DNA from 2 places in the Mesorhizobium sp. B2-8-5 genome. Region 2 is predicted to be linked to the other one. Evidence: predicted binding sites of a transcription regulator. Region 2 holds the regulator's gene; the other holds the start of a gene.
What was found. Region 2 encodes HrcA, which represses chaperone genes, less so after heat shock. Its sites were predicted from a motif close to GTTAGCACTCNCNNNNNGNGAGTGCTAAC; they were not measured.
Positions count from the first base shown of each region.

Region 1: the regulator HrcA is predicted to act here: its motif matches at 2,595-2,623, upstream of groES (co-chaperone GroES).

Region 1 covers NZ_CP083951.1:4,786,507-4,794,323, reverse strand. Annotated here, with positions in the region: gene groL (chaperonin GroEL) at 521-2,173, opposite strand; gene groES (co-chaperone GroES) at 2,237-2,533, opposite strand; gene FJ430_RS23375 (class I SAM-dependent methyltransferase) at 2,760-3,560, opposite strand; gene FJ430_RS23370 (hypothetical protein) at 3,637-4,488, shown strand; gene FJ430_RS23365 (SDR family NAD(P)-dependent oxidoreductase) at 4,497-5,258, opposite strand; gene FJ430_RS23360 (LysR family transcriptional regulator) at 5,365-6,264, shown strand; gene FJ430_RS23355 (TetR/AcrR family transcriptional regulator) at 6,490-7,116, opposite strand; gene FJ430_RS23350 (MFS transporter) at 7,236-7,817, shown strand, end outside.
Region 2 covers NZ_CP083951.1:861,483-869,299, forward strand. Annotated here, with positions in the region: gene FJ430_RS04070 (RNA polymerase sigma factor) at 1-145, shown strand, start outside; gene cysK (cysteine synthase A) at 363-1,343, opposite strand; gene FJ430_RS04080 (LysE family translocator) at 1,533-2,150, opposite strand; gene FJ430_RS04085 (PQQ-dependent sugar dehydrogenase) at 2,395-3,735, opposite strand; gene FJ430_RS04090 (hypothetical protein) at 3,853-4,050, opposite strand; gene hrcA (heat-inducible transcriptional repressor HrcA) at 4,124-5,206, opposite strand; gene rph (ribonuclease PH) at 5,404-6,120, shown strand; partial or broken gene FJ430_RS31735 (ISAs1 family transposase) at 6,196-7,235, opposite strand; gene FJ430_RS04110 (VOC family protein) at 7,487-7,817, shown strand, end outside.

The DNA.
Region 1 (7,817 bases), 2.5 Mb from region 2:
CCGCCGAGATGGCGCTTTCCGGCTCGGGGAGGTGCCTGCCGGCGGCGTTGACTGGACGCCGCTGCTTTCGCGCCGGCCGCTGCAACCGGACACGCGCCATGTTTCTCGCGTGGCAGAAACGAGCGGGCCGGTTTCCTGCTGGCCGAGCAAGGTATTTCGGTCGACCTCGCGGAAAGGCTGGTCGCTGCGCGGCCTCTAGCGGATGGGCCGTCGCTTCCTTCGTTGGTGTCGATCTGGAAGGCGTGAAGGCCATGCTGGACGGACCGGGCAATGAAGGCTGAGGGAAAGCTCGCGGCCGGCCTGAAGGCGTTGCGGCGACTTATCTTCACGGCGAAGCGATTTCGTTTCGGAATGCCGATCAAACGTTGATCGCCCCGATAATCCTCGCAAAACAAGAAAGGGCGCCTCTGGGCGCCCTTTCCGTATCAGCTTGGTAGCCTGGATTAGAAGTCCATGCCGCCACTCAAGCCCGTTTGCGGGCTTGAGCAATGTTAGTTGATGGGCGTGCTTTATGGACTTCTTAGAAGTCCATGCCGCCCATGCCACCCATGCCGCCGCCAGGCATACCGCCGGGCATGCCGCCAGCCGACTCCTTCTTCGGAGCCTCGGCGATCATGGCTTCGGTGGTGACCAGCAGGCCGGCGACCGAGGCCGCGTCCTGGAGAGCGGTGCGCACGACCTTGACCGGATCGACGATGCCCATGGCGATCATGTCGCCATATTCGCCGGTCTGGGCGTTGTAGCCGAAGGTCGCGCCCTTGTTCTCCAGGATCTTGCCGGCAACGATCGATGCTTCCGCACCGGCGTTGGACGCGATCTGACGGGCCGGAGCCTGCAGGGCGCGACGAACGATGTTGATGCCAGCGGTCTGGTCGGAGTTGGCGCCGGTTGCCTTGATGTTCAGCGAAGCGCGCAGAAGCGCGACGCCGCCGCCAGGAACGATGCCTTCTTCGACGGCCGCGCGGGTCGCGTTGAGGGCGTCATCGACGCGGTCCTTCTTTTCCTTGACTTCGATCTCGGTCGCACCGCCGACGCGGATGACGGCAACGCCGCCGGCCAGCTTGGCGAGACGCTCCTGCAGCTTCTCCTTGTCGTAGTCCGAGGTGGTCTCCTCGATCTGCTGCTTGATCTGGGCAACGCGGCCCTGGATCTCGGCCTTCTTGCCGGCGCCGTCGACGATGGTGGTGTTCTCCTTGGAGATCGACACCTTCTTGGCGCGGCCGAGCATGTTGAGGCCGACATTCTCGAGCTTGATGCCGAGGTCTTCGGAAATGACCTGGCCGCCGGTGAGGATGGCGATGTCTTCCAGCATGGCCTTACGGCGGTCACCGAAGCCCGGCGCCTTGACGGCGGCGATCTTCAGGCCGCCACGCAGCTTGTTGACGACCAGCGTGGCCAGAGCCTCGCCTTCGACGTCTTCCGAGATGATGACCAGCGGCTTCGAGGTCTGCACGACAGCCTCGAGGATCGGCAGCATGGCCTGCAGGTTGGAGAGCTTCTTCTCGTGGAGAAGGATGTAGGCGTCTTCCAGGTCCGCAACCATCTTGTCGGCGTTGGTGACGAAGTAGGGCGACAGGTAGCCGCGGTCGAACTGCATGCCTTCGACGACTTCGAGCTCGGTCTCGGCGGTCTTGGCCTCCTCGACGGTGATGACGCCCTCATTGCCGACCTTTTGCATCGCTTCGGCGATCATCGAGCCGACCGAGGCATCGCCATTGCCGGCGATGGTGCCGACCTGGGCAACTTCTTCCGAGGTCTTGATCTTCTTGGCGTTCTTGATCAGCGTCGTGACGACGTCGCCAACGGCGAGGTCGATGCCGCGCTTCAGGTCCATCGGGTTCATGCCGGCGGCAACCGCCTTGTGGCCTTCCTGGACGATCGACTGCGCCAGAACCGTTGCGGTCGTGGTGCCGTCGCCGGCGATGTCGTTGGTCTTCGAAGCGACTTCGCGGACCATCTGTGCGCCCATGTTCTCGAACTTGTCCTCGAGCTCGATTTCCTTGGCGACGGTGACGCCGTCCTTGGTGATGCGCGGGGCGCCGAACGACTTGTCGATGACGACGTTGCGGCCCTTGGGGCCGAGGGTGACCTTCACCGCGTCGGCGAGGATGTTGACACCGCGCAGCATGCGCTCACGGGCATCGCGGGAGAATTTTACGTCTTTGGCAGCCATGTTTTAGCTCCTGGCAGGGGCTCGGGAAGAGCCCGAAGATGAAGATTCAGGTGAGGCCGATGATCAGCCGATGATACCCATGATGTCGGATTCCTTCATGATCAGAAGGTCTTCGCCATTGAGCTTGACTTCGGTGCCCGACCACTTGCCGAACAGGATGCGATCGCCGGCCTTGACATCCAGCGGCACGAGCTTGCCTGCTTCGTCGCGGGCGCCGGAACCGACGGCGATGATCTCGCCTTCCTGCGGCTTCTCCTTCGCCGTATCCGGGATGATGATCCCGCCGGCGGTCTTGGATTCGGATTCGACCCGGCGAACGACCACGCGGTCATGAAGCGGGCGGAACTTGGACTTTGCCATGTTTTCTTCCTCGAATGAGAACGGTGAGAACTGTTCCTCCATCCGGCGAGGCCGGATACGGGTTAGCACTCACCAAAGACGAGTGCTAACGTGGCGCTGAAATAGGCCGGCGCCTTGCCGGAGTCAAGGCGCGCGCAAGGGGGAGGCGACGCGAAATTTTTCTCACGCGGAACGCCAGCCCGAAAAGCACCGGGTGTCGCGAGGCGCCGACGAGCAATCTCGTCCGTCAGTCCCGGCGCTTCGGCGACCGCAGCACCAGCAGCGGGCAGCGTTCAGCGATCCCGTATGAGCCGGTCGAGGCCAGCCGGACATCATCGAAGAAGGTCTGGGCTTCCTCGATGAGTGCTGCCGCGGGGGCGAAACTGTAGATGACCGACGAGTTGCGGTAGACGTCGATGGTTCCGATGACCGGCAGCTCCCATCCTGTGCGAGCCGCAAGCTCCTCGCGATCCGGAAACAGCGCTTCGAATTGTTCGAGGATGCCCCTAACCGGTATGATGTAGTCCGGCGCGCCGCCGATTGCGGTTATCGCCACGCGCCATTTGAGCTCGTGGAAGGTTGCGACGCCGCCGCTCAGCGCCAGGGCGCGGATATCCTTCGGGTCGTCTGGAGTCCCGGGGGAAGCATAAAGCCTGATGCCGGCGCGCCCGTCTGCTTTCAGCGCACGCGCGATCGAAGCAAACAGTGTGCGCCTGGGGTCCGCGGCGCCGATGACCGTAAGGCATCCATCGCCAATCAGCGCATCGACGCTTGCGCCTGGAAACGGTAGGTCGAACCAGTCGCCTTGCACCGCCTTGCGCGTTTCTGTGTCGCCTGGCCAGATGCCGGCAATCATGTCGGCGGATTCGTCGACCGCCGTCATACTGGCTCCCAGCCCGGCGAGCTCCGGCGTCACGCCGAACATCACGACGTGCGACCGGGCAAGGTCGAGCTCGCGGTCGTAAGTTTCGACCACCTCCGCCGGCGGCCGCAGAGGTGAGCCGAGCAACTGCCAGTGCTTGCGAATTGCATTCCAATGCTCTGTCATGCAAACCCCAGCCCAGCAGCGCGTTGTATTCGATTGAATAATCGACGACGCTCGATAAGCCAAGTGAGGGGCGGGCATGGCGCGCATCGCGGTGATCACGCACGAGTTCGACCGCTTCCAGAGCCGGCGCGGACTGCTGATGCGCCGCGATAGCCCATATATGCTCTTCGACCTGCTGGAAGAGCTGAAGCGCCGCGGCCATTCGGTCCAGATATTGAGAGGCACCTCGGCGAGGCCGGCCGCCGACATCGCGGTGTTGCATCTGGACGTGACCGTGACGCCGCCCGACTATGTCGATTATGCGCGCCGCTTTCCCTTCTGCCTCAACCTTGCGGCCGCCGACATTTCGAAACGCCGCATCAGCGGCGCCGTGATTGGCCAAGGCGACGACTGGCAGGGGCAGGTCATCGTCAAGAGCAGCCTCAACCATTGGGGAACGCCGGAACAGCAACTGAACCAGCGCGCGCGGCGCGCCGGCAGGCCGGAGCCATTTCCCGGCGTCGAACCTTTCGACAAATACGAGATCCATGCCTCGCTCGCCGACGTTCCGGCCGAGGCCTTCGAGCGCCAGGATCTGCTCGTCGAGAAATTCATTCCCGAGCCGGAGCCGGACGGTTTTGCCGCCCGCTTCTGGCTGTTCTGCGGCGAGCGCGAGCGCTGCACCCGCCATGTCTCGCCGCAGAGCCTCGTCAAGGGCGACGACACCATCCGCCGCGAGGCGGTTCCGGTTCCGGACGAACTGCGCGCGCTAAGGCGCCGGCTCGGCTTCGACTACGGAAAATTCGACTTCGTCATGCATGAGGGCAGGGCGGTGCTGCTCGATGCCAATAAGACGCCTGGTCGCGCCCGCAATCTGTCGAGCTTCATCGCCGCCGGCAATGCCAATCTCGCCGACGGCTTCGAAGGACTGATCCGGCAGGTTTCATAACCGACCGTCTAGATGTTCATGCCGCCCGACACTTCGATCCGCTGGGCGTTGACCCAGCGATTGTCGTCGGAGAGCAGCGAGGCGATCATCGGCCCGATATCGTCGGCGACGCCGGCGCGGCCGAGAGCGGTGACGCCGGCCACCATGCGGTTGATCTCGGCGTTGTCGCGCACATGGCCGCCGTTGAAGTCGGTGGCGATCGCGCCGGGCGCCACGGTGTTGGCGGTAATGCCGCGCTGGCCGAGCTCCTTGGCGAGGTAGCGCGTGAAGACTTCGATGCCGCCCTTCATCATCGCGTAGGCCGACGATCCGGGCGCGGCGAAACGGGCCAGCCCGCTCGAGATGTTGATGATGCGGCCGCCATCGTCGATCAGCGGCAGCAGCGCCTGGGTGAGGAAGAACACGCCCTTGAGATGGGTGTTCATCAGCGTGTCGAATTCCTCCTCCGTCGTCTCGGCGATCATCTTGCGCAGGCCGGTGCCGGCATTGTTGACGAGATAGTCGAAGCGGTCGCGCTGCCAGGTTTCGAGAAGCGTCTTCTTCAACGCCTCGACGAAAGCCGGGAAGCTGGCGATGGCGCCGGTATCCAGCTCAAGCGCGGCGGCCCGGCCCCCGGCGGCCTCGATCTCGGCGATTGCCGTCTTCGCCTCGTCGGCGCGAGAGCGATAGGTGACGATGACGTCGACACCCCGGCGGGCGAGGTTGACCGCGGTGTTGCGGCCGAGGCCGCGGCTGCCGCCGGTGATGAGGGCAATGGGACGAGTGGTCATGGCGAAATCTCCTTCTTCTTGGATGGAGATGCATATACTCGCCTGATCGCCCGATATAATCGGGCATGGATTGCCAACACTATTCAGTTCATGCGAACAATCGGCGATGGATCGGTTTGACAGCATGCGGCTCTTCACCCGCGTCGTGGAACGCCACAGCTTTACCGCGGCTGCCGCCGATCTCGGCCTGCCGCGCTCCAGCGCCACCGCCGCGATCAAGCGGCTCGAGGAGCGGCTCGGCGTGCAACTGCTCCGCCGCACCACGCGCCACGTCACCACGACGCTCGACGGCGAGGCCTATTACCAGCGCTGCCTCGGCATTCTCGCCGACATCGAGGACGCCGAGGGCACCTTTGGCGCGCATGAAGTGCGCGGGCGGCTCAGCATCGACATCAACGGCCATTTGGCCCGCACCCTGGTCATCCCGGAATTGCCGGCGCTGCTCGCGCGCCATCCCGGGCTCAGCGTGCATATCGGCGAGGGCGATCGCTTCGTCGACCTGGTGCGCGAGGGCGTCGACTGCGTGGTGCGTGCCGGAACACTGCCCGACAGCGAGATGATCGCGCGCCGCATCGGCATGGCGCGCGAAGCGACACTCGCCAGCGCCGCCTATATCGAGCGTCACGGCCTGCCGAGCACGCTGGACGAGCTCGCTGGGCATATGATGATCGGCTTCGTCTCGTCGCGCACCGGCCAGGTGATGCCGCTGGAGTTCACCGTCGACGGCAAGATCCGCGAGATCGTGCTGCCATCGCGCGTCACGGTCTCCAATTCCGACACCGCCGCCACGCTGGTGCGCCAGGATTTTGGCCTCTACCAGGCGCCGCGCCGCCGCTTCGCCGCCGACATCGAGGCCGGCCGGTTGGTCGAGGTGCTGCCCGGCAACCCGCCGACGCCGACGCCGATCTCGGTGCTCTATCCGCGCAGCCGACAATTGTCGCCACGGGTGCGGGTGTTCGTGGACTGGCTGGTGGAGATCCTGGGGCCGAAGCTGGATGTGTCTTAGGAGATCTTCGCAATGCTGGCGAGACAGCGCCCCCCTCTGGCCTGCCGGCCATCTCCCCCACGAGGGGGGAGATCAGCTGTCGCGCCGGCTTTCGCCACTCTCCGACGTTGAAGAAAGGGCGCCGCCGGCGAAGCTGCCAATCTCCCCACCTGTGGGGGAGATGTCCGGCAGGACAGAGGGGGGCGCGAAGGAACTCCACGATTCCATTCTTCAGCAAGCCGAGACCTATAGAAACAACCGTAACTGCGTGTGAATGATCGACCGATAGTCGTCGATCGTGCGCCGGCCTTCTTCCTTGTCCTGCGTCAGCGCCAGCCGCACGACGCCGCCGGCAAGCTGGAAGATGAGGAACACGACGCGCCCGAACGCCTCGCGCCGCTCCGGCTCGATCATCGGACCGACATGGTCGCAGAACATCTTCGCCTGGTGCCGCGTCTCGGCGATGTCGAGATGCTGCAGCGCCTTGTCGGCCTGGATGGCGTTCTGCAGGTCCTGGATGGCCGGGTCGGCAGCGACGCGGGCATAATAGTCGTCGAGCAGGCGGTCGGCCGCCGCGGTCACGTCGCCCAGCCCGCCTATCTCGGCGATGATGGCGCCGAATCGCGCCCGGCTTTCCTCGGAAAACCGCTCATAGAGCATCGCCAGGATCGCCGACTTCGACGGGAAATAGTGATAGACGGTGGCGATCGGCCCGCCGGCCAGCGCGCCGACTTCCTTCATCGTCACCGCGTCGATGCCCTTTTCGCCGATCAGCCGCATGGTGGTGGCGAGGATCGCGTCGATGCGCTCGCGGCTGCGCTCCTGCTTCGGCCTGCGCCGCGGTTCCGTCGCCCTTCGCCTGATCTGCGTCATGCACCAAATCTCGTGAAAGCCGCGAATTCGTGGTTGACAAGAAACATGATCAAGTATCAGTTTCGTGAAATACTGACAACTTGTCAGTTTTTCGATCGAGCTGCAAGGGAGGGGCACTCGTGACCGCATCGCAAGCCGCGCAGGCGGAAAATGACGACTGGCTTGTCGGCAATCCGACCGGACTGCAGCTCGCCTCGGCGCTGTGGATCGGCTCGGTCGGCCTGCTCATCCTCGGCCTTCAGCCGGTGCTGCTCGGCGCGCTCTACACCGAAGGGCATGTCACCGGCGACGAGCTCGCGCTGATGGCCACCGCCGAGATGATCGCGATCGCCATCGGCTCGGGCGTAGTGGCGATGCTTCTCCCTGCCAGGAACATGCGCTGGAAGAGCGCGGTGCTGCTCGTGCTGCTCGCGCTCGCCAATTTCTGGACCGCTTATGCCGGTACTCCCAATGCGCTGATCGGCGCTCGCACGCTGGCCGGGCTGGCGGAGGGAGGGCTGGTCGCGGTGGCCACCGAATTGATCGCCCGCTCGCGTCGAGCCGAGCGCATCGGCGGCTATTTCGTGACGCTGCAGACCTTGGCGCAATGCGCGCTGGCGCTGATCCTCGCGCTCTATGCCGTGCCGCGAGCCGGCTCGGCCGGCGGCTTCATCGCGCTCGGCATCGTCTGCCTGCTGTCGCTGGTCGTGGCCTGGACCGTG
Region 2 (7,817 bases):
TTGGGCCGCCCGCGCCGGGCTGTTGGCCAGGCTCGGCAACATCAAGCAGGCGGCCCAGTCCTACGACCGGGCGATCGGCCTCGAGCGCGACCCGGCGCTGCGGCGTTTCCTGCAGGGCGAGAAGGCGAAGCTTGTTGGGGGTTAGGCAATCTGTTGAGGCCGGAGGGACAGCGCCCCCCTCTGTCCTGCCGGACATCTCCCCCACGAGGGGGGAGATTGGCCGCCACGCCGGCTTTCGCCAATCTCCGACGTTGTAAAATCGAACCAGGCGCCGAAGCTGCTAATCTCCCCCCATGTGGGGGAGATGCCCGGCAGGGCAGAGGGGGGCGCGAAGGATCTCGGCGCTGGGGCTTTTGCGCGCCCTAAGCCCCCAGCCCGTCGAACAGGATGGTCGAGAGATAGCGCTCGGCGAAAGAGGGAATGACGACGACGAGGTTCTTGCCCTTGTTCTCCGGCCGCGAGCCGACGACGATGGCCGCCTGGAGCGCTGCGCCCGACGAGATGCCGACCGGCACGCCCTCGAGGCGGGCGACGAGACGCGCATTGGCGACCGAATCCTCGTTCGAAACCCTGACGACCTCGTCATAGATCGACGTGTCAAGGATTTTCGGGGCGAAGCCGGCGCCGATGCCCTGGATCTTGTGCGGACCGGGCTGGCCGCCCGACAGCACCGGCGAGGCTTCCGGCTCGACAGCCACGACCTGCAGCGAAGGCTTGCGCTTCTTCAGCACCTGGCCGACGCCGGTGATGGTGCCGCCGGTGCCGATGGCGGAAACGAAAATGTCGACTTCGCCATTGGTGTCGTTCCAGATTTCCTCGGCCGTGGTGCGGCGGTGGATTTCGGGATTGGCCGGATTCTCGAATTGCTGCGGGATGATGGCGTTGGGCAGGGTGGCGGCGAGCTCGTCGGCCTTGGCGATGGCGCCCTTCATGCCTTTCGGGCCTTCGGTCAGCACCAGCTCCGCGCCGAGCAGCGCCAGCATCTTGCGGCGCTCGACCGACATGGTCTCCGGCATGGTGAGGATCAGCTTGTAGCCCTTGGCGGCGGCGGCGAAGGCGAGCGCGATGCCGGTGTTGCCGGAGGTCGGCTCGATCAGCGTGGTCTTGCCTGGCGCGATCTTGCCGGCCTCCTCCAGCGCCTCGATCATGGCGACGCCGATGCGGTCCTTGACCGAAGCGATCGGGTTGAAGAATTCGAGCTTGGCCATGAGATTGGCGACGATGCCCCTCTCCCTGGCGAACTTGTCCAGCCTGACCAGCGGCGTGTCGCCAATCGTCTCCGTGATCGAATTGAAGACGCGGCCGCGGCCGGGCACGCGCGCGGAGGTGACGGGCTTGTTCATTGGTTCGCTCCCAAGGCAATGGCATAGGCAAAAACAGAATAGGGCTTTCAGACGCGCAAGATAGGCCGGCGACCGAAAATATCCGAGTGGGGCGGTTGCTCAAAAGCACCCACGACCGGAAAAGCATTTTCCGCCGCGGCGGGTTTCAGGAATGGTTTGGCTGAATCCGGGACGGGTTGAGATTGGAGCCTACTGCCTCGCCGCGATAGCCGCGGCCGCGCCCATCATGAAACCGGCGGCGGTGCGGTTCAGAACCTTCAGCGCGCGCGGCGATTTCAGGAACCAGCGCGCCTTGGCGGCCAACGCCAGGTAAGGCACCAGCACCACAAACAGCACCGCCACGGTGAGCATCGCAAGGATGGCGTAGTCGGCGAGCGTGATCGTCTTCAGGTCGACGATGGTCGGCGTGATGGCGAGATAGAAGATCATCGTCTTGGGATTGCCGAGCGTCACCGTCAGCCCGGCGATGAAGCTCGACACGAGACCGCCCTTGGCCTTCCGCGCCTCGACGGTCTCGGGCGTGATGCCGCTGGTCCAGAAGCGCCAGGCGAGGAAGGCGAGATAGGCGACGCCGGCCCATTTGATGGCGAGGAAAACCATGCCGAAGGTCTGGGCGACGAAAGCAAGCCCGAGCACCACGGCGGTGAGATAGGTGAGGTCGCCGAGCATCAGGCCGAACGACATGGCGAGCGACGAACGGAAGCCGGAGCCGAGCGCGCGGGCGACAAGCGCCGTGACGCCCGGGCCGGGAATGGCGGCGGCGACGCCGAGGGCGGCGCTGTAAGCGAGGAATCCGGTGAGTGTCATGGTTCTGGCCTGGCGTATAGTCCTGCGGGGACCGCTGTCGAGAGCCAGGCTTTTATCATGATGCCAGTTCGAGGGTAATTCCCTCACAATGGGATTCGTTGCGCCAGTTCGACCGGGAGTTGGTTCCTTTGTGGGAGGCCGCATACCTTGGAGATTGGCCGAAACGATCAGTCCTGTCGTCATTCTAGGGCGGAGCAAGGAGCGGAGCGACGCGCGCAGACCCTGGAATGACGAGGTCGGGGACCTACCCGCCATGCGTAATGCGCCAGATCGTGCCGTTGCCATCCTCGGTGAGGATCAGCGCGCCGTCCCTGGCTACGGCGACACCGACCGGCCGCCCCCAGACCGCGTCGTCGGAAATGACGAAGCCGGTGGCGAAGTCCTCGTATTCGCCGGTCGGCTTGCCGTCCTTGAATCTCAGCCGCACCACCTTGTAGCCGGTGCGGACGTTGCGGTTCCACGAGCCGTGCAGCGCGACGAAGGCATCGCCCTTGTAGTCAGCCGGGAAATTGCCGCCGTCGTAGAAGGCGATGTTGAGCGGCGCCGAATGCGCCTGCATCAGCACATCCGGAACCGTGACCTTGCCGGCGAGGTCGGGGCGCGCGCCCTTGTGGCGCGGGTCCTCGTTGTCACCGATGTAATACCAGGGCCAGCCATAGAAGGCCCCCTCCTTCACGGCGGTCGCGTATTCGAAGGGGATGTTGTCGCCAAGCTCGTCGCTCTCGTTGACGACGCACCAGAGCGCGCCCGTCGCCGGCTGCACAGTCATGCCGGAGCAGTTGCGCAGGCCGGTGGCGACGGTCCTGCGGTTGTTGCCGTCGGGATCGAAGGCCAGCACGTCGGCGCGGCCCTGTTCAGGACCCCAGGCCTCGCCCAGCGGCTGCGATTTCGCCCACGCCTCGACACCGCCCTTCGGCTTTGCGCCCATGTCCTCGGCGATGTTGGAGCCCGAACCAATCGACAGATAGAGCGTCTTGCCGTCGGGCGAGAAGGCGATGTCGCGCGTCCAGTGATGACTGGCGGGGATCTTTGCGACGATGGTCTCCGGCTTGCCGGACGCCTCGAGGTCGCCGTCGCGATAGGCAAAGCGGACGACGCTGTTGCTGTTGGCGACATAGACCCATTGCGGCTTGTCGCCCGGCGGATAGAAGGCGATGCCGTAAGGCCGGGCCAGGCCCTTGGCGAAGACCGATTTTTGCGCGGGCTTCGCGCCGCCTTCCGCAAGGCGATAGACGCGGACCTGGTTCGCCCGGCTGTCGGCGACGAAGAGGTCGCCGTTCGGCGCCACGCGCACGACGCGCGGACTGTCGATACCGGAAGCGACCAGCTCGGCGGAGAAGCCGGGCGGAAGTTTCGGCTTGGCACCTTCGGGGCGATCGGTGACGCCGCCGCCGTTCGAGGCGGACTCCGTCACATCGGGTTTCGGCAAATCCTCAGGTTTCAGCAGCCGGCGCACGCCCGGGCGGTCGGCCTTCCAATCGCCGAAGGCCTTTTCACCGCTGAGCAGGGGTTGATCGGCCTGCTGCGCAAAGGCGCCGGTGGCAAAGACCAGCGCAAGGCCCGCAAGGCCGGCGATCCGCATCATGGCTGTCCTCCGTCGTCTGCCAGCGCGCCTCAATCGATCAGGCGCCCAGAGCAAGGACATATTGGGCAAACGATCGAAAAGAGAAGCTTGCGCACGCGGATTTGACGGGCCTCGGGCTCAGGCCTCTTCGGCATCCAGATCGTCGTCGAGGCGCTTTTCCAACTCGACGAGGTCAGCCGGCAAGGGCATACCCATTGCGCGCAACTCCCGCAATTTCTCGCGCAGCTGCTCCTGGATCTCGTGCTCGTCCCCGGGCTGGTTCACCATCTCCTCAAGCAGCAGGCTGATCTGGGCCTTGAGCGATTCCAGCGCCATGTTTTTCTCCTTTGCGCCCTCAGGTGTGTGTCGAGATTCAGGTCGGGCCGACATCACCTGTATACCGATACACCTAGCGCAGCATTCGTGAAATCAGCTGCGCGGTGTAATCGACCATCGGCACGATGCGGGCGTAGTTCAGGCGGGTCGGGCCGATGACGCCAAGCGCGCCGATAACGCGGGCGTCCTTGTCGCGATAGGGCGCAACGACCAGCGACGAGCCGGACAGCGAAAACAGCTTGTTCTCCGAGCCGATGAAGATGCGCACGCCAGGTCCTTCCTCGGCGAGGTCGAGCAGCTGCAGCAGCCCGTCCTGTGTCTCCAGATCCTCGAACAGATGACGCAGGAGCTCGAGATCGGCCTGGGCGGTGACGTTTTCCAGGAGGTTGGCGCGGCCGCGCACGATGAGGCGCGCCGGCAGGCCGCTCTCGGCGCCGGCCCAGACCGCCAGCCCCTTCTCGACCAGATCCTGCGACAGCGTGTCGAGCGCCGTTCTGGTCTCGTCCTTGATACGGGCGATCTCGATGCGCGCCTCGGCAAGCGTGCGGCCCCTGATATGGGCGTTGAGGAAGTTCGAGGCCTCGTGCAGCTGCGAGACGGTGATGCCGGCCGGCAGGTCGACGACGCGGTTCTCGACATCGCCGTTCTGCGACACCAGCACGGCAAGCGCCTTGGTTGGCTCGAGCTGGATGAATTCGATGTGCTTCAGCGCCACTTCGTTCTTGGAGGCGAGCACGAGGCCGGCGCCCCGCGACATGCCGGACAGCATCTGGCTGGCCTCGGTCAGCATATGCTCCAGCGTCGCGCCAGAGCCGGAGGCGCGCACCTGCGCCTCGATGACGCGGCGCTCGTCGTCGGAAAGGTCGCCGAGCTCCATGAAGGCGTCGACGAAAAAGCGCAGGCCGGTCTGGGTCGGCAGCCGCCCGGCGGAAATATGCGGCGCGTAGATCAGCCCCAGATGCTCGAGATCGCTCATCACGTTGCGGATGGTGGCGGGCGACAGCGAGGAGGGCAGGATGCGCGACAGGCTGCGCGAGCCGACCGGCTCGCCGTCGCGCAGATAGGAATCGACAATCCGCCGGAAGATATCGCGCGAGCGCATGTCGAGTGATTGAAGTACCGGCGACTGCGACGTCGGATCGACTGGTTTGTTCATTCCGGCGAGAAACCTCCTTCCGAAAGATATAGACTTAAGCCACAGCGGCGCAACCCGGTGCCGCGTTTGCGGTCACGGCGCCGCGTTTGCGGCCGCCCGGCCCGTTTTCCTGCGCGGCGTCCTTTTCCTTTGCGACTTGCCCCGCATGCGTCTACAAGCCGGCCACGATTCCGCAAAACGACAAGAAAGAAGGCCGAATGCGCCCCTCCAAACGCCAAGCCGACGAAATGCGCGCCATCTCCTTCGAGCGTGGCGTCTCCAAGCATGCCGAAGGCTCTTGCCTGGTGAAGTTCGGCGACACGCATGTCTTGTGCACGGCAAGCCTGGAGGAAAAAGTGCCGTCCTGGATGCGCAATTCCGGCAAGGGCTGGGTGACGGCCGAATACGGCATGCTGCCGCGCTCGACCGGCGAGCGCATGCGGCGCGAGGCCTCCGCCGGCAAGCAGGGCGGCCGCACGCTGGAGATCCAGCGGCTGATCGGCCGGAGCTTGCGCGCCGTGGTCGACCTGCAGGCGCTGGGCGAGCAGCAGATCACCGTCGATTGCGACGTCATCCAGGCCGATGGCGGCACCCGCACCGCCTCGATCACCGGCGGCTGGGTGGCGCTCTACGATTGCCTGCGCTGGATGGAAGCGCGCCAGATGGTGAGCGTCTCCAAGGTGCTGAAGGACCATGTCGCGGCGATTTCCTGCGGCATCCATGACGGCCAGCCGGTCATCGATCTCGATTACCTCGAGGATTCCTCGGCCGGCACCGACGCCAATTTCGTCATGACGGGCAAGGGCGGCATCGTCGAGATCCAGGGTACGGCGGAAGGCGAGCCGTTTTCCGAGGAGCAGTTCGCGGCGCTGATGGGGCTGGCGAAGAAGGGGATCCAGCGGTTGGTGAGCTTGCAGCAGATGGCGGTGGCCTGACGTTGAATGAGATGAGGTCGGCGATCCTTCACACCCCCCTCTGGCCTGCCGGCCATCTCCCCCGCAGGGGCAGGGCTATCGCATATGAGTGATTGCATTGATGAGATAGTCGTCGTTCCAGGCGCATTTCTTGATGCGATGGCTGATGGGGACTTTGGCAGCATCGGCGGCCTGAAGGATGTTTCTAGCGAGGCGATTGAGAAGGGCTGTGTTGGCGGGAGCATTGTCCTTGCGGGCCCGGCTGAGATCCTCATCAAGATGGACATCGAGCATCCAATGCAGGCCGTTCTCGATCTGCCAATGAGCTCTAGTGAGGTCGAGCGCCTGCTGAGGCGACATGAGCGTGGAGGCCATGAACAGGCGCATCAACGGCTTGGCCTGATCGCGTCGGCTGGTGATGCGGATGAAGGCCAGGTGACCAGGCATCAGCGGCTCGGCCGCCGCCACGATCTCGGCTTGCCGCCATTCGTTGCGGCCGTGGCTGGTCTCGGTCCGCTCGGCAATGGAAGGGGTCGCGTCGGCCAGTTTCAAGTTGGCACGGCGCAGCCAATGACGCCGGTTGCCCTTCAGCGCAAGCAGGTAATCGCCACCTCTTTGGGTAATGGCCGCAGCCATTGGGTATGACAGTGGAGCGCGTCGGCGGTGACCAATCTGCCCGTAAGATCAATGAGTTCGACGACTTTGAGCGCGGCCTCGACTTCGTTCTCACCATCACTCGGCGAGACTGCCGCCAGGCACAGCCGGGTCTCGGCTGCGAAGGCCGACACCGTCAACGGCGGACTGGCTGCCAAGCCCTTCTCGTAGGCCCGCCGCAAAGCCTTGCCGTCAAGCGATACCACCTCGGGCGTCTCTCGGCTGGCTCGGGCGAAAGCGGCGGCAAAGGCGGCAAAAGCGCGACCGAAGGCCTCCGGGTCGAGCAGGCGCAGCAGCCGCGAGAAAGTGTCGTGGCTGGGAGCTGCGTCATAGTCGATCAGCCGCGACAGCGCTTGCTTGCGCTCCTGTGCGAACAAGGCAAATTCCGTCGCATTACTGGCACCGCACAGGCTTGCCGCGATCATCATCACGATCAGGTCGCCAAGCCGGTGCGTGGCGTTGGGCGCGCGGGGATCAGGCACCGCGCCAAAGTAGCTCTCAAGGCAGGAAATGGCAGTCGCTCCTTCGCTCAACTGCCTCTCCAAAGAATCCTTTCTCAGCCTAAACTCAACCCAAAAAACGCCATATGCGATTCCCCTGCCCGCAGGGGGGGAGATCAGGTGTTGTCTCGGCCTTCGCCAATCTCCAACGCTGAAAGGTTTGCGGCGGCGCCGAAGCTGCTGATCTCCCCCCTTGCGGGGGAGATGGCCGGCAGGCCAGAGGGGGGTGCCTCGTGACTCCCTCGGCAATTTTGGAATCGGCGCTCTATGTGACGGATCTCAATGCCGCCGAAGCCTTCTACCGCGACATCATCGGCCTCGAAGCCTTGGGCAAGATCGAAGGCCGCCACGTCTTTTTCCGCTGCGGCAACGGCGTATTGCTTCTCTTCAACGCGGAGGCGACGAAGATCCCGCCGGCGCCCGACGCCAGGCTGAAGGTGCCGCCGCACGGCACGGCCGGCGAAGGGCACCTCTGCTTCGCCGCGACCGCCGATGAGATCGCCGCATGGCGCAAGCATCTCGCGGCCAGGAACATCGCCATCGAAAGCGATTTCGAGTGGCCGC